One region of the Cohnella sp. 56 genome, then DNA from elsewhere that is predicted to be linked to it. Evidence: riboswitches for the same ligand, from Rfam matches in the RefSeq annotation. Region 1 holds a riboswitch; each other region holds the start of a gene.
What was found. Region 1 has a riboswitch for cyclic di-AMP ahead of VQ071_RS28830 (ubiquitin-like domain-containing protein). Riboswitches for the same ligand answer to the same signal wherever they lie in the genome.
Positions count from the first base shown of each region.

Region 2: another riboswitch for cyclic di-AMP. It lies ahead of VQ071_RS07070 (KamA family radical SAM protein); the one in region 1 lies ahead of VQ071_RS28830 (ubiquitin-like domain-containing protein).
Region 3: another riboswitch for cyclic di-AMP. It lies ahead of VQ071_RS24075 (TrkH family potassium uptake protein); the one in region 1 lies ahead of VQ071_RS28830 (ubiquitin-like domain-containing protein).
Region 4: another riboswitch for cyclic di-AMP. It lies ahead of VQ071_RS15770 (CAP domain-containing protein); the one in region 1 lies ahead of VQ071_RS28830 (ubiquitin-like domain-containing protein).

Region 1 is NZ_JAZDQE010000030.1:11,274-15,587, forward strand. Features, by position in the region: gene VQ071_RS28820 (HD domain-containing protein) at 1-1,068, shown strand, start outside; gene VQ071_RS28825 (TatD family hydrolase) at 1,091-1,888, shown strand; cyclic di-AMP (ydaO/yuaA leader) riboswitch at 2,043-2,225, shown strand; gene VQ071_RS28830 (ubiquitin-like domain-containing protein) at 2,646-3,686, shown strand; gene VQ071_RS28835 (toprim domain-containing protein) at 4,017-4,314, shown strand, end outside.
Region 2 is NZ_JAZDQE010000003.1:350,026-354,339, reverse strand. Features, by position in the region: gene VQ071_RS07085 (DUF4178 domain-containing protein) at 1-318, opposite strand, end outside; gene VQ071_RS07080 (DUF350 domain-containing protein) at 343-747, opposite strand; gene VQ071_RS07075 (PspA/IM30 family protein) at 957-1,625, opposite strand; gene VQ071_RS07070 (KamA family radical SAM protein) at 1,800-2,879, opposite strand; cyclic di-AMP (ydaO/yuaA leader) riboswitch at 3,039-3,184, opposite strand; gene glyA (serine hydroxymethyltransferase) at 3,294-4,314, opposite strand, start outside.
Region 3 is NZ_JAZDQE010000017.1:70,223-74,536, forward strand. Features, by position in the region: gene VQ071_RS24070 (hypothetical protein) at 1-1,020, opposite strand, end outside; cyclic di-AMP (ydaO/yuaA leader) riboswitch at 1,361-1,504, shown strand; gene VQ071_RS24075 (TrkH family potassium uptake protein) at 1,578-2,921, shown strand; gene VQ071_RS24080 (TrkH family potassium uptake protein) at 2,947-4,290, shown strand; gene VQ071_RS24085 (potassium channel family protein) at 4,313-4,314, shown strand, end outside.
Region 4 is NZ_JAZDQE010000008.1:172,670-176,983, forward strand. Features, by position in the region: gene ligD (non-homologous end-joining DNA ligase) at 1-241, opposite strand, end outside; gene VQ071_RS15760 (ATP-dependent DNA ligase) at 368-1,333, shown strand; gene VQ071_RS15765 (hypothetical protein) at 1,411-1,638, shown strand; gene VQ071_RS15770 (CAP domain-containing protein) at 1,720-2,511, opposite strand; cyclic di-AMP (ydaO/yuaA leader) riboswitch at 2,524-2,651, opposite strand; gene ku (non-homologous end joining protein Ku) at 2,877-3,887, opposite strand; gene VQ071_RS15780 (hypothetical protein) at 4,037-4,222, shown strand; gene VQ071_RS15785 (H-type small acid-soluble spore protein) at 4,219-4,314, shown strand, end outside.

The DNA of each region.
Region 1 (4,314 bases):
CGTAACGGATATCAGGATTGGCCGCAAGAGGAGAAGATGGTCTGTTTATGCGCTTCTTTGTTGCATGATGTCGGACACGGCCCTTTTTCTCACGCGATCGAGCAGGTATTCGAGACCGATCACGAGGAATGGTCGTGCGCGATTATTCTGGGACAGACGGAGATCAACCGGGTGCTGCGCGAGGTGAGCGAGGACTTCCCGCAGAAGGTCGCCAATGTCATCTGCAAATCCTACGACAAGCCGATTGTCATCAGCCTGGTCTCCAGCCAGATGGATGCGGATCGGATGGATTATCTGCTGCGCGACGCATACTTCACGGGCGTGAACTACGGAACGTTCGACCTGGACCGCATTTTGCGCGTACTTCGTCCTTACAAGGGCAGAATTGTCGTGAAGGAGAGCGGGATGCACGCCGTGGAAGACTATCTGATGTCACGCTATCAGATGTATTGGCAAATATACTTCCACCCGGTGACACGGAGCTCGGATATCGTATTGAGGCAGATCTTCATGAGGGCCCGCGAGCTGTACCGACACGGACATGCGTTCAAGTTCCTGCTGCCGCCGCTAACGCAGTTGCTGAACGGATCGATCGGGCTCGAGGATTATCTGGCGCTGGATGAAGCCATGGTGCAGACTGCATTCGGCCAATGGGCAGACGAGGACGACGAGATATTGGCAGACCTATGTAGCCGCTTCTTAAACCGCAGATTGTACAAGTATGTACCCCTCGACAGTCCGCACGAAACATTGGCGTCCGAGCTGCGCGCGCAATGGGAGCTGATCGGGCTTCATCCGGATTATCATCTGCAGATGGACACGCCCTCGAATCTGTCCTACGACGTATACAAGCCCGGCATCTCGCCGGACCAGGACCCGAAGGAAAAGACGCCCATCCTCGTATTGGACGACAAGGATCGCCTGACGGAGATTTCCTTGAAGAGCGACATCATCCGATCGATCGCGGGCCTCCAGACGGGCAAGTATTATATCTATTATCCCGAGGATCTCATCCTCCCGCACAAGGAACGGCTGAAGCCCGAGATCCGGGAACTGCTGAATCTATAACCAAAAGGAGACCTGTCCCGACATGCTGTTCGATACGCACGCTCATCTGGACTCGCCCAAGTTCGACAACGATAGGGAAGAAATGATAACACGCGCCAAGGAAGCGGGCGTGGGTGCGCTCGTGAACATCGGCTTCAACCGGGAGACGATCCCGACGACGATCGCGCTCGCCGAGCGATACGACTTCATCTACGCGGCTGTCGGCTGGCACCCCACCGATGCCGTCGACATGCGGCTCGAAGAGGATCTGGCCTGGATCGCGTCGCTGTGCGCGCACCCGAAGGTGGTGGCGATCGGCGAGATCGGGCTCGACTACTATTGGGATACTTCGCCCAAGGACGTCCAGCATACGGTATTCCGCGAGCAGATTCGGCTGGCCAAGCGTGTGAACAAGCCGATCGTCATCCATAACCGGGATGCGCACGAGGATATTGTCCGCATTTTGCGCGAGGAGGGCGCCGCAGAGGTTGGCGGCATCATGCACTGCTTCTCGGGCAGCTGGGAGACGGCCAAGCAATGCCTCGATATGAACTTCTATATATCCTTCGGAGGACCGGTCACTTTTAAAAATGCGAGGGTGCCAAAAGAGGTATTATCGCGTATACCGCTGGACCGTCTGCTCATCGAAACGGATGCCCCATATCTCACTCCGCACCCCTTCCGCGGGAAGCGCAACGAGTCGTCCTACGTCCGATTTGTCGCCGACGCAGCTGCGGAAATCACAGGCCTTTCTAGGAAAAAAATAGAAGAAATTACGAGCCGAAATGCTTACGCCTGTTTCCGACTCGAAGAAAAACCGCTAACAATCGATGAAAAATAAATATTTTCTAAGATAAAACTAGTATTTGAACATCAAATTGAAAAAATTCGGCTTAAATTTGCCTAAAAACGCTGAAATTCGCTCTTTGCACGTTCTTTACACGTTTAGGGCAGGCGGGTTATTATCTTATCCAGAAGTCCGAATATGACATTCCTTTTCCAGTACGCTTAATCTCCCTGAACAGGGGAGCGGGGGACCCGACGCGGACGATGACCGGCTTGGTGCGTCATCCATGCGGCTGAGCAATCTAGGGGTGAATCGCATCGATCGGATGCGAAGGGCGACTCTCCACGTCCGAACCCGACAGCTAACCTCGCAAGCGTAGTAGAGAGAGGTAACCTCGTGCTGCCCTATCGTCCCTCGTCCAGTTGAGCGGAAGCCACGACCAGGTCCTCTGTCGCAGGCTTTTTTTGTGCCCGAATTCACGTATTCGGTGCTCAAGGCCGGCGCGGACCGCTCTCGCTGAAGCAATCCCGGGACTACGGAGGCGCATGAACAGACCTCGACAGCTGGGCAAGGCGGCGCATTAAGCCGGTGTGCAAGCCGCTCCACACCGTGCCTCCAGCGCCGTTATCACAAATGGATAGTCGCGTCAGACGAAATCATGTAGAACAGTCGACGGCGAGGCTATGAAGGAGGAACGAGAGAAATGGGTGCAATCCCCATCCAAGGGACCCATGATCCACGACCGACCGGCAAGCTTACCGCAGCGCGATGGTTGCATGAGCATCTGCGTTTGATTCTCTTGAGCGCAATCTTGTCCTTTGCTCTTACCATCTGTCTCATCATGCTGCTGCACGGCGCGTCCGCCAAGAGCGTGACCGTCGTGGACGGCGGGAAATCTACCGTCATCCAAACCCGCACTACCGATGTCTCGGCCCTGCTGAAGGAGCAGAGCATCACGGTCGGTCCAAACGATCAGCTGTCGGCAGCGCTGACGTCTTCCGTAGAGGACGGCACGCGCGTCGTCATCGATCGCGCAATAGGCATTCAGCTTGTCGCGGACGGGAAGATAGAGACCAAATATACAACAGTCGATACGGTAGGGGATCTGCTTAAGGCGGAGGGCATCGCGCTCTCCCCCGAAGACAAAGTAACGCCGGCCGTGTCGGCCCGCATTGACGAGGGCACACAGATCAAGATCGTCCGCGTCAAGCGCGAGGTCGTCACGACAGAGCATCCGCTTGAATACAAGGTCGTCAAGACACAAGATAAGACGATGCTTGAGGGCAAGCAGAAGGTCGTACAGACCGGACAAAGAGGCTTGCTGGTGAAAAAGTTCGAGCGCGTCTACGAGGACGGCAAGCTCGTCGACGAGCAATTGGTCTACAAGTCGCTGGCACAGCCGGCGGTGCAGCAGGTCGTGGCGGTCGGCGCCAAGAAAAAAGCCGCCGTCGCAACGCTCGCTTACAGCGAAGAAGCAGGCGCCAAGACGCTCCAGTTGAACGGCAAAACCGTCAACGTCAAACGCGTCATGTCGGGTGTGACGCTGACCGCCTATTCGGCGGGTCCGGCATCGACCGGCAAGGATGTAGGCGATCCGGGATACGGCATCACCGCATCCGGCACCCAAGTCGTGGAGGGCCGCACGGTTGCGGTCGATCCGAAGCTCGTGCCGCTGGGCTGGTGGGTGTATATCGAAGGCATCGGATTGCGCCGCGCCGAGGATACCGGCAGCGCGATCAAAGGCAAAAAGATCGACGTATACTACGACAGTGAGAAGTATGCGAACAAGTTCGGCACCAAGCGCGGTCATACCGTGTATGTGATCGGCCCGGTCAAACCATCCGCCGATTAAGTTTTCTTAGTTATTTTTTACCCGCAAATATGGCATTTGTGTCTTTATTATGGCGGAGCGGCTGAAATTTTTTTGGCGGCGGCCTGGTCGGGCTGCCGCGTTCAGGGAAGGGGCATATGCTCCTTCCCTTTGTCATTGGCGGAATGTGGGCTATAATAAGGCATAGGCAAGCAAGCGAACGGGATGCAGGCGAATGGGATGCAGGCGATGCGGAATGCAGGCGATGCGGAATGCAGGCGATGCGGAATGCAGGCGAGTGCATACAAGCGATTGGAATGCAGGCGAACGGAGTGAAGGATCATCGGTAAGTCAGGCGATGAAAAAATAAAAGTGGCGGAGATCATCGTGGTCGAGGGCAAGGAGGATACGGTGGCGGTGCGCAGGGCGGTCGACGCGGATACGATCGAGACCGGCGGCTCGGCGATCGACGAAGCCGTGCTCCGGCGCATCGAGCTGGCGCGCGAGCGGCGAGGCGTCATCGTATTCACGGATCCCGACGTGCCCGGGGAGAAGATCCGCAAGATCATCGAGGCGCGCGTGCCGGGTTGCAAGCACGCGTTCCTCGCGAAGGCCGACGCCCGGGGCAAGGACGGCATCGGCGTCGAGCACGCGAGCCCGGACGCGATCC
Region 2 (4,314 bases), on a different contig from region 1:
TTCCAGATGATAGTCGATGCCGTCCAGCTCGATATGCGCCGGCACCTCGTCCATCGAATCGAGGCGTCCGTCGATCGGACTGAACAGCGAATACGCCGTATCGAGCCGCTGCTCGATGTTCAGATAGCGGACGGCGGCGCCGTCGCGCAGCGTCAGCCACACTTCATTGCGCGCGGTCGGCTTCGTACGTCCCGTCACCTGGTAGGTGACGAGCGACACTTCGCACACATCGCCCGGCCCCATCGTCAGCACGCTCCGTTCCTCCGGCAGCGGCTCGGCCTTTTTCAATATATTTTTAACCCGCTTGAACAGGCTCATCCTCGTGTCCTCCTCTCCGCAGCCCTACAGGCACGAGCCGATAATGAGCGCCCCGACCAGATGCAGAGAGCCTGCAATCAGACCGTGTCCCACGATGCCGTCCCGCACGCCCTCGTCAAGCCGCAGATCTCCGATCTTCCTGAAGGCGAATTCGACGATCCATTCCAGCACGAACAGGATTACAAACGAGATGAACGAGACGACCAGCGCCTCCCAGAGATCGTCCGACGTGACGATCGAGCGCGACAGAATGTAGCCCTGCGCGACCAGCTTCAGCACAAAGCGGACGGCGACGGCCGTATTGCCCCGCTTCATCTCTTCCATATCCTTGTACTTGGTAAAGTAAGCGTCGATGCCCATCAGGATGAACAGGAGCACCGCGCCTGCCGCCGTCCATAGCAGCGTGCCGACTACATTTTCAATCGCCAATGTGAATGTCTCTCCTCCCGCGAATAGAGCGAGGCGGCTGTGCCTTCATCATTATGAGGGTGCAGCCGCCGGGCATCATCCGTATCGAATATTCAAGCCTTGTTTCCTATTTTATCCGAATCGGAATCCGCCCCGCAACGGTCCAGCCGTCGCCTCGCTCCTGCGAAGCTTCCAAGAAAAAGGACCCCGCTGGGGAGTCCTCGCTTGCGTTAGCTCTCGTACTTCTTAAGCAGCGCGGCGAGTTCGTCCTCGACCGCCTTGTCCTTGCCGAGTGCCGCGAATTCGTCGTCGAGCGATTTGCCCTTGGACTGGCTGAGCTCCTCGGTCGCCTCGGCGTGGGCTTCCATCTGCCGCACCTTCTCCTCCATGCGGCTCAGGCCGGACAGCGCGGTGTCTGCGCCGAAGCCCGCCATCGCCTTGTTGATGCCGGCCTGCGCCTTGGCGGCGTTGGCGCGCGCGACCAGCGTCTCGCGGCGATTTTTGAGCTCGGTGAACTGCTTGCGCATCTCCTCGAGCTTCAGCCGCAGATTGTCGGCCGCCTGCTTGTTCTGCTCGTAGCTGGCCTTGTACTCGGCGACCTTGGTCTCCGCAGCCTTCTTCTCTTCGAGCGCGCGGCGGGCCAGATCGATGTTCTTCGCCTGGGCTGCGATGTTCGCCTGTTCGTCGCGCTTGGCGACCAGCGCGGATTGTTCCTCGTACAACTGCTTGAACCGCTTTTCGATTGCGATCTGGGCGGCGACCGCCTTTTCCGCATCCTCGAGATCCTCTGCCATGTCACGCAGATATTGATCGGTCATCTTGACCGGGTCTTCCGCCTTCTCGATCAGGGCATATACGTTAGACAGCGTGAGATCGCGCAACCGTTTGAAAATAGACATGTACACGAATCCTCCTCTTGTCCGCTTGTTCGCGGCTATGTAGTTTATTACGATGTACACAGGCCGACCGTTTCAACATTTCCCCGAACACTCGCGGGTATTCCCCCACATAAATATACATCCGGCCCGCCTCGAGAGGCAAAGCCGGATGTAGGGCGCAGCATGCGCTGCGGGTCAGTCGCCGATCTGATATGGACGCTTGACGTAGGAAGTACGCAGACCGTAATCGGCGGAGTCCGTCCAGTCGATCCGCAGCGACCCGATCTTGGACTCGCTGCCGGGAAGATCGGTGAGCCATACCGCGTCGTCCGGGCAATCCGCCGTGATGAACTTGCCGATATCGTCGTCGGGCGATGCGTGGAACTTGAGATAGGCTTTGCCGTCCTCGACGGCCAGCACCTCGACGAATCCCGCATCGTGATTGAGCGCGAGCCGGGCGCGTCTGCCCAGGCCGGCGTTCGTCGCCAGCTTCGCCTCCTCGACGAGCCGGTACGCGCGCGACAGCGGTACCGCGAATTCCCCGCCGTCCTCGCCCGGACGGTCGACGAAAAAGTAATACGGCGTCACCCCTGCCAGCTCGAGCCGGTCCAGCAGACTGCCGAGCAACTCGGCGCTGTCGTTGATGCCGCCCAGGATCGGCGTCCGGTTCACGATCACCGCTCCAGCGCTCTGCAAGGCCCGGAATGCGTGTACCGCCGCATCCGTCACCTCGCGCGGGTGATGCACATGGGCCATCAGATAGATGGGCCTGGCCGGCGTCGAAAATTCGGAAATGATCCGAAGCAGCCGCTTGTCCTCGGCGATGCGCATCGGCTCTATGACAGGCAAACGCGTGCTCAGCCTGATAATCCCGACATGCGGGATCGCGCGCAGGCTCGCGATGAGCTTGCGGAGCTTGCCGGCAGGCAGGCCGAAGCAATCGCCGCCGGCAAGGATGACCTGCCGGATCTCCGGATGGGAGGCAATATATTCGAGCGCAGGGGCGGCGCCCTCCTCGGCTTCGGTCTCTGGCAGCACCAGAAAGGCGGCTGTCCGGAACTTGTGGCGGTAGCCCTGAGCCAAATACTCCGACTCGTCGTCGGAGGCGCCCCATATTCCCGCGCTGCCGGATGCGGGGAGCGAAGGCGACATCAGCTTGCGGAGCGGATCGTTCGCATCGTCCCAATCGATCAGACTATGATAGTACGTATTCGAGCAAGGATGGGCGGCAGCGTCTTGGTCCATGTTCCTAGCGTAGTATTCCGGCATGGCCAACGTGAATTCCTCCTTCTCCGGTCTAATGGCGACACGCCGGGAAGGACAGAAAAGACCCTTCTGCAGCAGGCGTGCGCGATACGCTTAGCCAGACAGAGGGGTCCTTGTGAAGACGCCAAAAGACCCGATGAGGGTCATTCAAGCTTCAATAAATTGGATGAGACCCATCCCCTGCCTACGAGGTTAGCTGACGGGCTCGGGTAAGATGGTACCCTATGACGCCTGAACTGCAGCGCCAATTCGCCCCCTAAAGATTCGGTTCCCCCGCTTCCCGGCCGATGCCGAGAATTAAGCGTATACTTAGTTTATACCGATTGCTCCAGATCGTCAAACATTAGAAGCGCCCAATTCAGCCTGAGCAGGCAAAATTGAGCGCAAAAGCTTGATGCTCCGGAGCCTGACGACTCCCGGATCTTAGTATTCCAATCCCGTATACAGCGGGTATTGTGCAGCCAGTTCGCGGACGAGCTGGCGGGCTTCGTCCAGCTTGGCCTCGTCCTTCGGGTTCTTGAGCGTGATCGCTACAGCACGGCCGATCTTCTGCATCGCAGCCGCGTCCATGCCGCGCGAGGTGACGGCCGGGGTGCCGATCCGAACGCCGCTCGTAATGAACGGGCTCGTCGGGTCGAACGGGATCGCGTTCTTGTTGACGGTGATGCCGACGGAGTCAAGCACATGCTCGGCGTCCTTGCCCGTGATGTTGAGGCTGCGCGTGTCGACGAGCATCAGATGGTTGTCCGTGCCGCCGGAGACGAGGCTGATGCCCTCGGCCGTCAGCGTCTCGGCGAGCGCCTTGGCGTTGGTCACGACGTTGGCTGCATAATCCTTGAAGGAAGGCTGCAGCGCTTCGCCGAGCGCGACCGCCTTGGCTGCGATCGTATGCATGAGCGGGCCGCCCTGCGTGCCCGGGAATACGGCCTTGTCGATCGCAGCCGCCCAAGGCTTGGTGCACAGAATCAGGCCGCCGCGCGGTCCGCGCAGCGTCTTGTGCGTCGTCGTCGTGACGAAGTGCGCGTGCGGCACCGGACTCGGGTGCTGGCCGCCCGCCACGAGGCCGGCGATGTGCGCCATATCGACCATGAACAGCGCGCCTACGTCGCGTGCGATCTGGCCGAGCGCTTCGAAGTCGATGATGCGCGGATAAGCGCTCGCGCCGGCGACGATCATGCGCGGACGGTGCTTGAACGCCGCTTTGCGGACTTCGTCATAGTTGATCGTGAACGTCTGCTCGTCAACGCCATAAGCGACGAAGTTGTACAGCAGGCCCGAAGCGTTGACAGGACTGCCGTGCGTCAGGTGACCGCCGTGCGCCAGGTTCATGCCGAGCACGGTGTCGCCAGGCTGCAGCGTCGCCAGATAGACGGCGAGGTTCGCCTGCGCGCCGGAGTGCGGCTGCACGTTGGCATGCTCGGCGCCGAACAGTTCCTTGGCGCGG
Region 3 (4,314 bases), on a different contig from region 1:
GGTCAGCACGACGGTCTGCGCGCCCAGCAGGATGACGGCGAGCATGTAGCCCTGCTTCATGGCGGTCTTGACCCGGCTGCCGTAGTCGCTCTCCTGCCACCGCGGCCAGAGCGAGCGGCCCATCGAACGCCACAGCCCGTCGCCGCCGACGGCGGCGAAGTAGGTGAGCAGCGCCTGCACGAAAAAAATGACGATGTTGACGGCGAGCAGCGCGGACACGCTGCTCTCGGAGACGAACATCGTGTCGTTATCGGACGCCCCGGCGCGCAATCCCGGGCGCAGGTTGAACATGAACCCTGCGTACATGACGAGGAAGGCGGAGGAGAGGAACAGTCCGCGCTTGAACGAGGACCAGCCGTGGCAGGCCGCAGCGTATACGACGGCCAGCACGAACAGGACGATCTGCGGCAGCAGGAAGCCAACCATGGACAGCTTGTCGGCGGTCTTGTGCTGCCTTGCGATCTCGGCGGCGAATCCCTGCGGCATCTCGTACCGGTAGCTCAGGACTGCATCCGGCTTCACGAGCAGCTGCAGATGCGCATCGACAAGACCGGCCTTGCGGCTTTGCAGGATGACCGCGCCGGTGTCCGTGACGCGGCCGATGGGCTCCCATGCCGATGCGTCATACGCCGGCTGTTTTTTGAGCCATGCCAGCGCTTGGGCCGTCAGGCCTTCCGCATCTCTGACCGCCGCCTTGTCCTCGTCGGACATGGCACCGGCGCTCGCGGCCCATCCGACGACGGCGCCCGTCTCCATATGGAGCAGGACGCGATGGATGCCGCCGTCCGTACGCAGGTCGACCGCATACACATCCATCGGATAGCTGGCGTCCCAGTTGCTGTCGAATTCCTTGGTCAGCTTGTGCTTGGTCAGATAGGCGGCCATCCGATCGTCGCCCATATGCGTCACGGTCACATCCTTCACACGGTCCGGCGTCAGTTGCCAGTGCGTCTCGGCGTACGAGACCGCGAGCCTCTTAGCCTCTCCGCGGGAGACCGAACCTGCAGCGTCGTCTTTCATAGCGGGGACGATCGCGGGCAATACTTGCAGACAAACGAATAAAAAAAGTCCGATTCCGGCGGCGATAATCCAACGGGCTGATCTCAAAATGGTCCACTCCGATTCCGTATTATTCTAAAAAAACGCATACATCCGCCATTTAAATAACGATTCTAGCCATTACGCAGATTATCGCGGTAAAGGGCAGCCAAAACAAGAGAAAGAAGCTGAATCCTCGTAAAAATGAAGTTTAATCGCCATAGAACGGCGGTATATCTTCATTCAAGGCGATTTTTCGCTTTTCTGACGTTGTGTGTCTTGGACGGACAGACTATAATTCGATTTAATTGTTTAATTCCATCATACTACCCAGCCGAATTTCCGCAAAGAAAACGGGGGAACCACCGCATCATCCGGGGTGAATTCCGAGCGCGCAGCGCCGGATAGGGCAGCCTGTTCTGGCCCGAACCCGTCAGCTAACCTCGTAGGCTGCCAGACAGGACTACTGTGCGAAGGCACTGGAGCTCCAGTGTCTTTTTTTGCGCGCATATCGCGATTGCCGTCATGAGGTGAAGCAATTGTTCAAGAAAATCATCAGGTGGCTATACGCTTCGCCGCCCCGGGTATTGACGATCGGCTTCGCCGTCATTATTACCATCGGCGCGCTGCTGCTTCGGCTGCCCGTCTCCACGGTGTCGGGCGAGTCGACGCCGTGGCTCGAAGCCTTTTTCATCTCGAGCTCGGCCACCTGTGTGACCGGACTGACACGTCTGGACACGCTGGGCTACTTTTCCGTCTTCGGGCGGTGGGTCATTCTGATTCTCGTACAGCTGGGCGGGCTCGGCTTTATGACGATGGGCACGCTGTTCGCCTTTTTTGCCGGACGCCGGCTGTCGCTCAAGGACCGGCTTGTGCTCCAGGAGGCGATGAACCAGGGCAGCCTCGAGGGCATCGTGCGGCTCGTTCGCCGCGTGCTGATCTATGCGCTCTGCATCGAAGCGGTCGGCGCGCTGCTGTTCACCGCGCGCTTTATGCAGGACATGCATTTCCGCAAAGCTTTGTACTACGGCGTTTTTCATAGCGTCTCCTTTTTCAACAACGGGGGCTTCGATCTGTTCGGCGATTTCCGCAGCATGACGGACTACGTCGGAGATCCGTTTATGAATATTGTCGCCATGGCGCTGATTGTACTGGGCGGCGTCGGCTTCGTCGTGCTGTCCGACCTGGTCGAGCTGCGGACGCGGCGCAAGCTGTCTTATCATTCCGTAGTCGTGCTCTGGGTATCGGCGTTCCTCATCGTGCTGGGCACGATCACAATTTTTATTTTCGAATATACGAACGAGTCCACGTTTGCCCCGCTCGCATTCGGCGACAAGCTGCTCGCGGCGGCGCTGCAATCCGTCTCCACCCGCTCGGCCGGCGTGAGCACCGTCGATATCGGCTCGCTCCGCGACGCGACGCAGTTCGCGATGGTGCTCCTCATGTTCGTCGGCGCCTCGCCGGGCTCGACGGGCGGCGGCATCAAGACGACCGCGTTCGCCGTGCTCGCCGCCGCCGTATGGGCGATGCTGCGCGGACGCACGGACGTCGTGCTGCTCGGACTGCGCATCGAGCGTGCCAAGGTGAACCGCGCGATCACGGTCACGATGCTGTCGCTCGCGATCGTCATCACGTCGGTCATGATCCTCTCGATCACGGAGAATCAGGCTTTCCTGCTCATCCTGTTCGAGGTTATGTCCGCTTATGCGACCGTCGGGCTGTCTGCGGGCATTACGGGCGATCTGTCGGCGTTCGGGCAGATTATTATTATCCTGCTTATGTTCATGGGGCGCCTCGGGCCGTTGACGATGACCTACGCGCTCGGCACCAAGTCCGGCCGAACGCTCTATCGTCATGCCGAGGGCCGCATCATTATCGGATAGCCGGACGGCGAAGGAGGGACGCGGCATGTTCAACAACATATTCAAATGGCTGGTCGCGTCTCCTCCGAGGACGCTGGCCATCGGCTTTGCTTTTATTATTGCGCTCGGCTCCTTTCTGCTCCAGCTGCCTGCCGCTGCCAGCGACGGACAGCCGACACGCTACATCGACGCGCTCTTCACGGCGACATCGGCGACCTGCGTGACGGGGCTGGTCGTCGTCGATACCGGCGATCACTATTCGACGTTCGGCCAGGCCGTCATCCTCGTTATGATTCAGATCGGGGGCCTCGGCTTCATGTCGATGGCGACGCTGTTCGCCTTTTTCCTGAAGCGGCGCATCTCGCTCAAGGAGCGGCTGATCCTGCAGGAGGCGCTCAATCAGGGCAGCATCGAGGGCATCGTCCGGCTCGTCCGGCGAGTCGTCCTCTATGCGCTGTCGATCGAGGCTGCGGGCGCATTGGTTTTCTCACTGCGCTTCCTTAGAGATATGAGCCCCGGCCGGGCGATATACTACGGCGTTTTTCATGCGGTTTCCTTTTTCAACAACGCCGGGTTCGACCTGATGGGCAGCTTCAGGAGCCTGACCGTCTACGTCGACGATCCTTGGGTCAATCTAGTGACGATGGCGCTCATCGTCACGGGCGGCCTCGGCTTCGTCGTGCTGGCGGATCTGACGGATATGCGGCGGGGACGCAGGCTGTCGCTGCATTCCAAGGTCGTGCTGACGATGTCCGGCTCGCTCATTCTCTTCGGCGCGCTCGTCATATTCGCATTCGAATATTCGAATCCGGGGACGATGAAGCCGCTGGATACGGGTACTAAGATTTTGTCGGCGTTCATGCAGTCGGTCGGTCCGCGTACCGCCGGCGTCAATACGCTGGACCTGCCCGCGCTGCGCCAGGCGACGCAGTTTTTCATCATCCTCCTGATGTTCATCGGGGCTTCGCCGGGCTCGACGGGGGGCGGCATCAAGACGACGACGTTCGCCGCGCTTCTCGGCGCAGTATGGGCGATCATCCGCGGCCGGGAGGACGTCGTCATGTTCAAATACCGGCTCGCGCAGGAGCGAGTGTACAAGGCGCTTACCCTCACCCTGCTTGCGGTGGCGTTGGTGCTCACGGCGACGATGATACTGTCGACGACGGAGGACCACCACTTTCTCATGATCCTGTTCGAGGTCGTGTCCGCCTTCGGCACGGTAGGATTGACGCTGGGGCTCACGGCGGATCTGTCCCTTTTCGGCAAGATCGTCATCATGCTGATGATGTTCATGGGCCGGCTCGGACCGCTGACGCTCGGCTATGCGCTCGTGCCGCGGCGGGACAAGGTGCTGTACAGGGAAGCGGAAGGCAAGATCATCATCGGATAACGAAAGCGAAGTGCGCACACTCAT
Region 4 (4,314 bases), on a different contig from region 1:
CGGGAGCGGGCGCGTTTTTTTGATAAAAGGACTTGCCCGCATACCCCTCCGGAAAACGGATCGTCGTCAGATAACGGCCTTCGGTGTGGGGCAGCATGTAAGGCGCTAAATCCGCCAAAGTTCGGACATACTGGAGTTTGTCGATGCCCAAGTCGGGCCATAGCAGCTTGTCCGGGTGAGAGATCGTTAGTTCCCGTTCGCCCAGGCGCAGCGCGACCGGAGACATCATAGCCGGGGTCATGGCAGCATTCCTCCGCTCTGCTCGGCCCCGACAGCCGGGGCGATGAATGGTGTTAGTGTGGCCGCTGCATCGCGATGCCATACGGCGCCGGCTTGAACCGATCGACCGAGGAGCGAACGACCATCCATGTCCGACCGCAACAACCCGATGCAACCGATCGTTCCGTTCGAGCCCGTATCCTCCGCGCAGCTGACGGTCCGGAGCGGCTGGACGGCGCAGATCAAGTGGGACGGCGTGCGCATGCTGACCTACTGGGACGGCGCCGCGACCCGTCTCGTCAACCGCAGGCTGAACGACAAGACGCTGCAATATCCGGAGTTCGCGCGCGCTTCCGATTATATCGCCGCCCGCTCCGCCATTCTCGACGGCGAGCTGATCGCGATGAACAGGGAGCGGCCTTCCTTTCACGAGATCATGCGGCGGGACCGCGCCCGCAAGAGCGACACGATCTCGCGCGGCGTCGCCGGTGTGCCGGTCACTTATATGGTGTTCGACGTTCTCTATTGCGAGGGCGAATGGTTGACGGACAAGCCGCTTCGCGAGCGGCAGGCGGTGTTGCGCAGTCTGCTGAAGGCGCATCCGCAGGTGCAATTAGTCGCCGATCACGACGATCCGGCCGCGCTGCTGGCGGTGATGAAGTCGCACCGGATGGAGGGGATCGTCACCAAGGACCTGGACAGCCGCTACCTGATCGGCGGCAAGGACGGCCGATGGATGAAGCACAAGATCGATCGCGACCTCGCGGCGGGCGTCGGCGGCGTCACGCTGCAGGGCGGCATCGTCAATGCGCTGCTGCTCGGTCTCTACGACGAAGCGGGCTGCTTCTGTTATATCGGCCACGCCGGCGCGGGCAAGCTGACGCACGAGGACTACCGGTCGCTGACCGCGCGGCTGCCCGAGCTGCGCATCGCCCGCAAGCCGTTCGCCAACAGGACCGAGCGGGAGCGGGAGGCGGTGTGGATCGCGCCGGACCGCGTAGCCGTGAAGGTGAACTATTTGGAGTGGACGACGGGCGGCACGCTGCGCCATCCGGTGCTCCAGGGGTTCCTGGACGCAGGAGCGGCCGATTGCTCCTTTGCGCAGCCGGAATAATACGGGCGATGCCCCGCACTTTTGCTCCGCTTCCCTCATAGAACAATAGCAGGGAGGGGATCGCTACGTTTATTCCGGTGCCGCCTCAGGCGGGCGCGCTGCTGTCGCTCGTGCTTGTGTTCTGGACAGGAACCGCTCTGTTCGCCGTGCTGCATCCGAGGGCTGTCCTGAGACTGGCTGCGGGCAGCCGTATGCAGAGGAGAGCGGACAAGGAGGCCGAAGAAGCCAGCTTGCGCATCCGCGTCCAAGGCGCTTGGATGAGTGTGGCCGGCCTGATCGTGCTGGCGCTGCCGCTGCTCCTGTAGCTGCCCGCCCCCAAAAAAGGGGCCGCCCCGAAGTCATTCGCATGACTTGCGGGACGGCCCCTGTGAGGCGGTACGGGCCGATCAGCCCGTGAACTCTTGCACCCATTCGCCGTTGTAGTAGGCTACGCCGATCGACTTGAAGTTGGCGTTCATAATGTTCGCCTTGTGCCCAGCGCTGTTCATCCACGCGGTCATCACTTCGGTCGGCGAGCGTTGGCCTTTGGCGATATTCTCGCCGGCATAGCTGTACGTCACGCCGAACTGCTTCATCATATCGAACGGCGAACCGTACGTCGGCGAGTTGTGGTCGAAGTAGTTGTTGCTGTACATATCCTTGGCCTTGGCATCGGCGACCGTCGTCAGCTTCGCGTCCGTCTTCAGTGCGGACAGGCCGGCTTTGGCGCGCTCTTGATTGACGATGTTGACGACTTGTGCGGCGAAGTCGGATTGCTGCACGGATGTGCCCGAGCCTGTCGTCCCGCTGCCGGCGCCGGCAGGGATGGATGGCGGCGCGGTCGGTGCGGGCGTGGCAACCGGCTTGGATGGCTGCACGGTCGGTGCAGGCGTGGCTGCCGGAGCGGTGGGCTGCACGGTCGGAGCAGGCCTAGCTGTCGGAGCAGGCGTCACAGTCGGTGCAGAGCCGTTGGCTCCGCCGCCGTTCAACCCGGCCAGCAGCGATTGCCAGTCGAACGATCCGAGATATTGCTGCAGCTGCGATGCGTCGATTGTAGATGCGTTAAGCGTATATGTGTAAGTCCGGACCGTCGGCGTGCCCGAGGTCGTCGCGGCGTTTGCGGATGCGCTGAAAGGGATTGCCAGCGACAGGACGAGAGCGCCGGACAGTGCCAGTTGACCGATACGATTGTTTTTCATGGAAGCTTAATTCCCCCTTATAGGTTAAGCCTGCGAGGTTAGCTGACGGGTTAGGTCGGAGAACGCCCTGCCGCATGAAGCGGCTTCACCCCATATGCCTGGTTCCCCCGTGCCCTCTCGGGCTTCGGCTCGGATGCTTCACATTCTATCAGCCGAATCCGGCCGGTTCACGGCATAAATATTACCATGATCCATATATTAGAAAATCTGAAAACGCCCCTTCCTTGTCCCGCGCGGGATTCGGAAGGGGCGTTCGCCGCTTCTTAAAATATTCTCATTGTGGCGGCCGCGTCATGAAATGCGCAATTTGTCCGCGATTGATGTGCGATGCAAGTATATGCATGCCCGTTCATCGCCGGTTCGGCTCAAGATTTAGGCTCGCTCGCCTTGCGCCTGCGGGACGGCGTCCCCGCCGGGGCCCCGCCAGCGGCATCGCCGCCCGCCGCTGCGGCGCCGGGCACAGCCGGCTTCGCCCGCGAGCGCTTCGGCTTGTCTGCCGCTGCTGCGCCGGGCAAGCCCGTGTCGCCCTGAATCGCGGACTTGCGCCCGGCGCCGCGCGTTCCGGCCGCCGCAGCCGGCGCGCCGTTCGCAGCCGCGTCCCCCGTCTTGACGGCGGCGAGACTCGCCTGCAGCGCGGACATCAGGTCGATGACATTGGTCCGCTCGGCCGCAGGCGCGGTCACGACATCGACGCCTTGCCCGGCGACCTTGCGGTTGATGGCGTCCAGCATCGCAGCCCGATAGTCGTCCGTATACTTGGCGGCGTCGAAGGGCGCGGACAGCTGCTCGATCAGCAGCTTGGCCATGTCGAGCTCGCGCTCGTTGACCGCCTGCTGCTGCGGCAGGCCGGGCACGCCCGAGATCGCACGGATCTCGTCCGGGTAGAACATCGTCTCCATGCAGATGCAGTTGTCGACGCAGCGGATGGCGGCGAGGCTGCTCTTGCTGCGGATCGCGATCTTGGCGATGCCGATCCGCCCGGACTGCCGCATCGCCTCGAGCAGCAGCCCGTACGCGCCCGCACCCGCTTGATCCGGCGCCAGATAATACGTTTTCTGATAGAACATCGGGTCGATCTCTTCGAGCGCGACAAAGTCCAAAATTTGTATCGTACGCGTATTCTCGGGCTTGATCGCTTCAAGCTCCTGCTCGTCGAACAGCACGAAGCGGCCCTTTTCGTACTCGTAGCCCTTCACGATCTCATCCGTCTCGACCGCCCGATCGCAGTGCGGACAGCTCTTCGTATAGGAGATCGGCGTGCCGCACACCTTGTGAATCTGGCGCAGATGCACGTCCTTGTCCTCTGTCGCGGTGAACATCTTGACGGGCACATGCACGAGCCCGAAGCTGATGGCGCCCTTCCATACGGTATGCATACGCTTCTTGGCCTCCTTGGGTAGGTCCGTATGTTCTACAGGGTTCCCTGGGCGGCGCATGATTCATACGAAGCGGCCGAATCGGGCATCCTGAAACGCGATGCATGCGCCAGACGCCATAGCAGACAAGCGAAGGGAGCCGGATGACCATGGGCGACGACGAAGCAGCTCCAGTCCAGGATCACATCTATGAAGGCCGCGACAACTACGACATGGACATCGACCGCATGATCAACGAAGGGCTCGGCGGCGGACAGGTCACGTTCGACAACGGCTTGATCGAGGAGACGACGACCGATACGATGCGGGAAAAGGAAGGGGACGATCCATCGTGAACACGGAACGGGCCAAGCAAATATTCGAATCGAAGGACATGATCGCGGTGAAGCTGGAAGGACAGCCCGTCTGGATCGAGGAAGTCGACGAG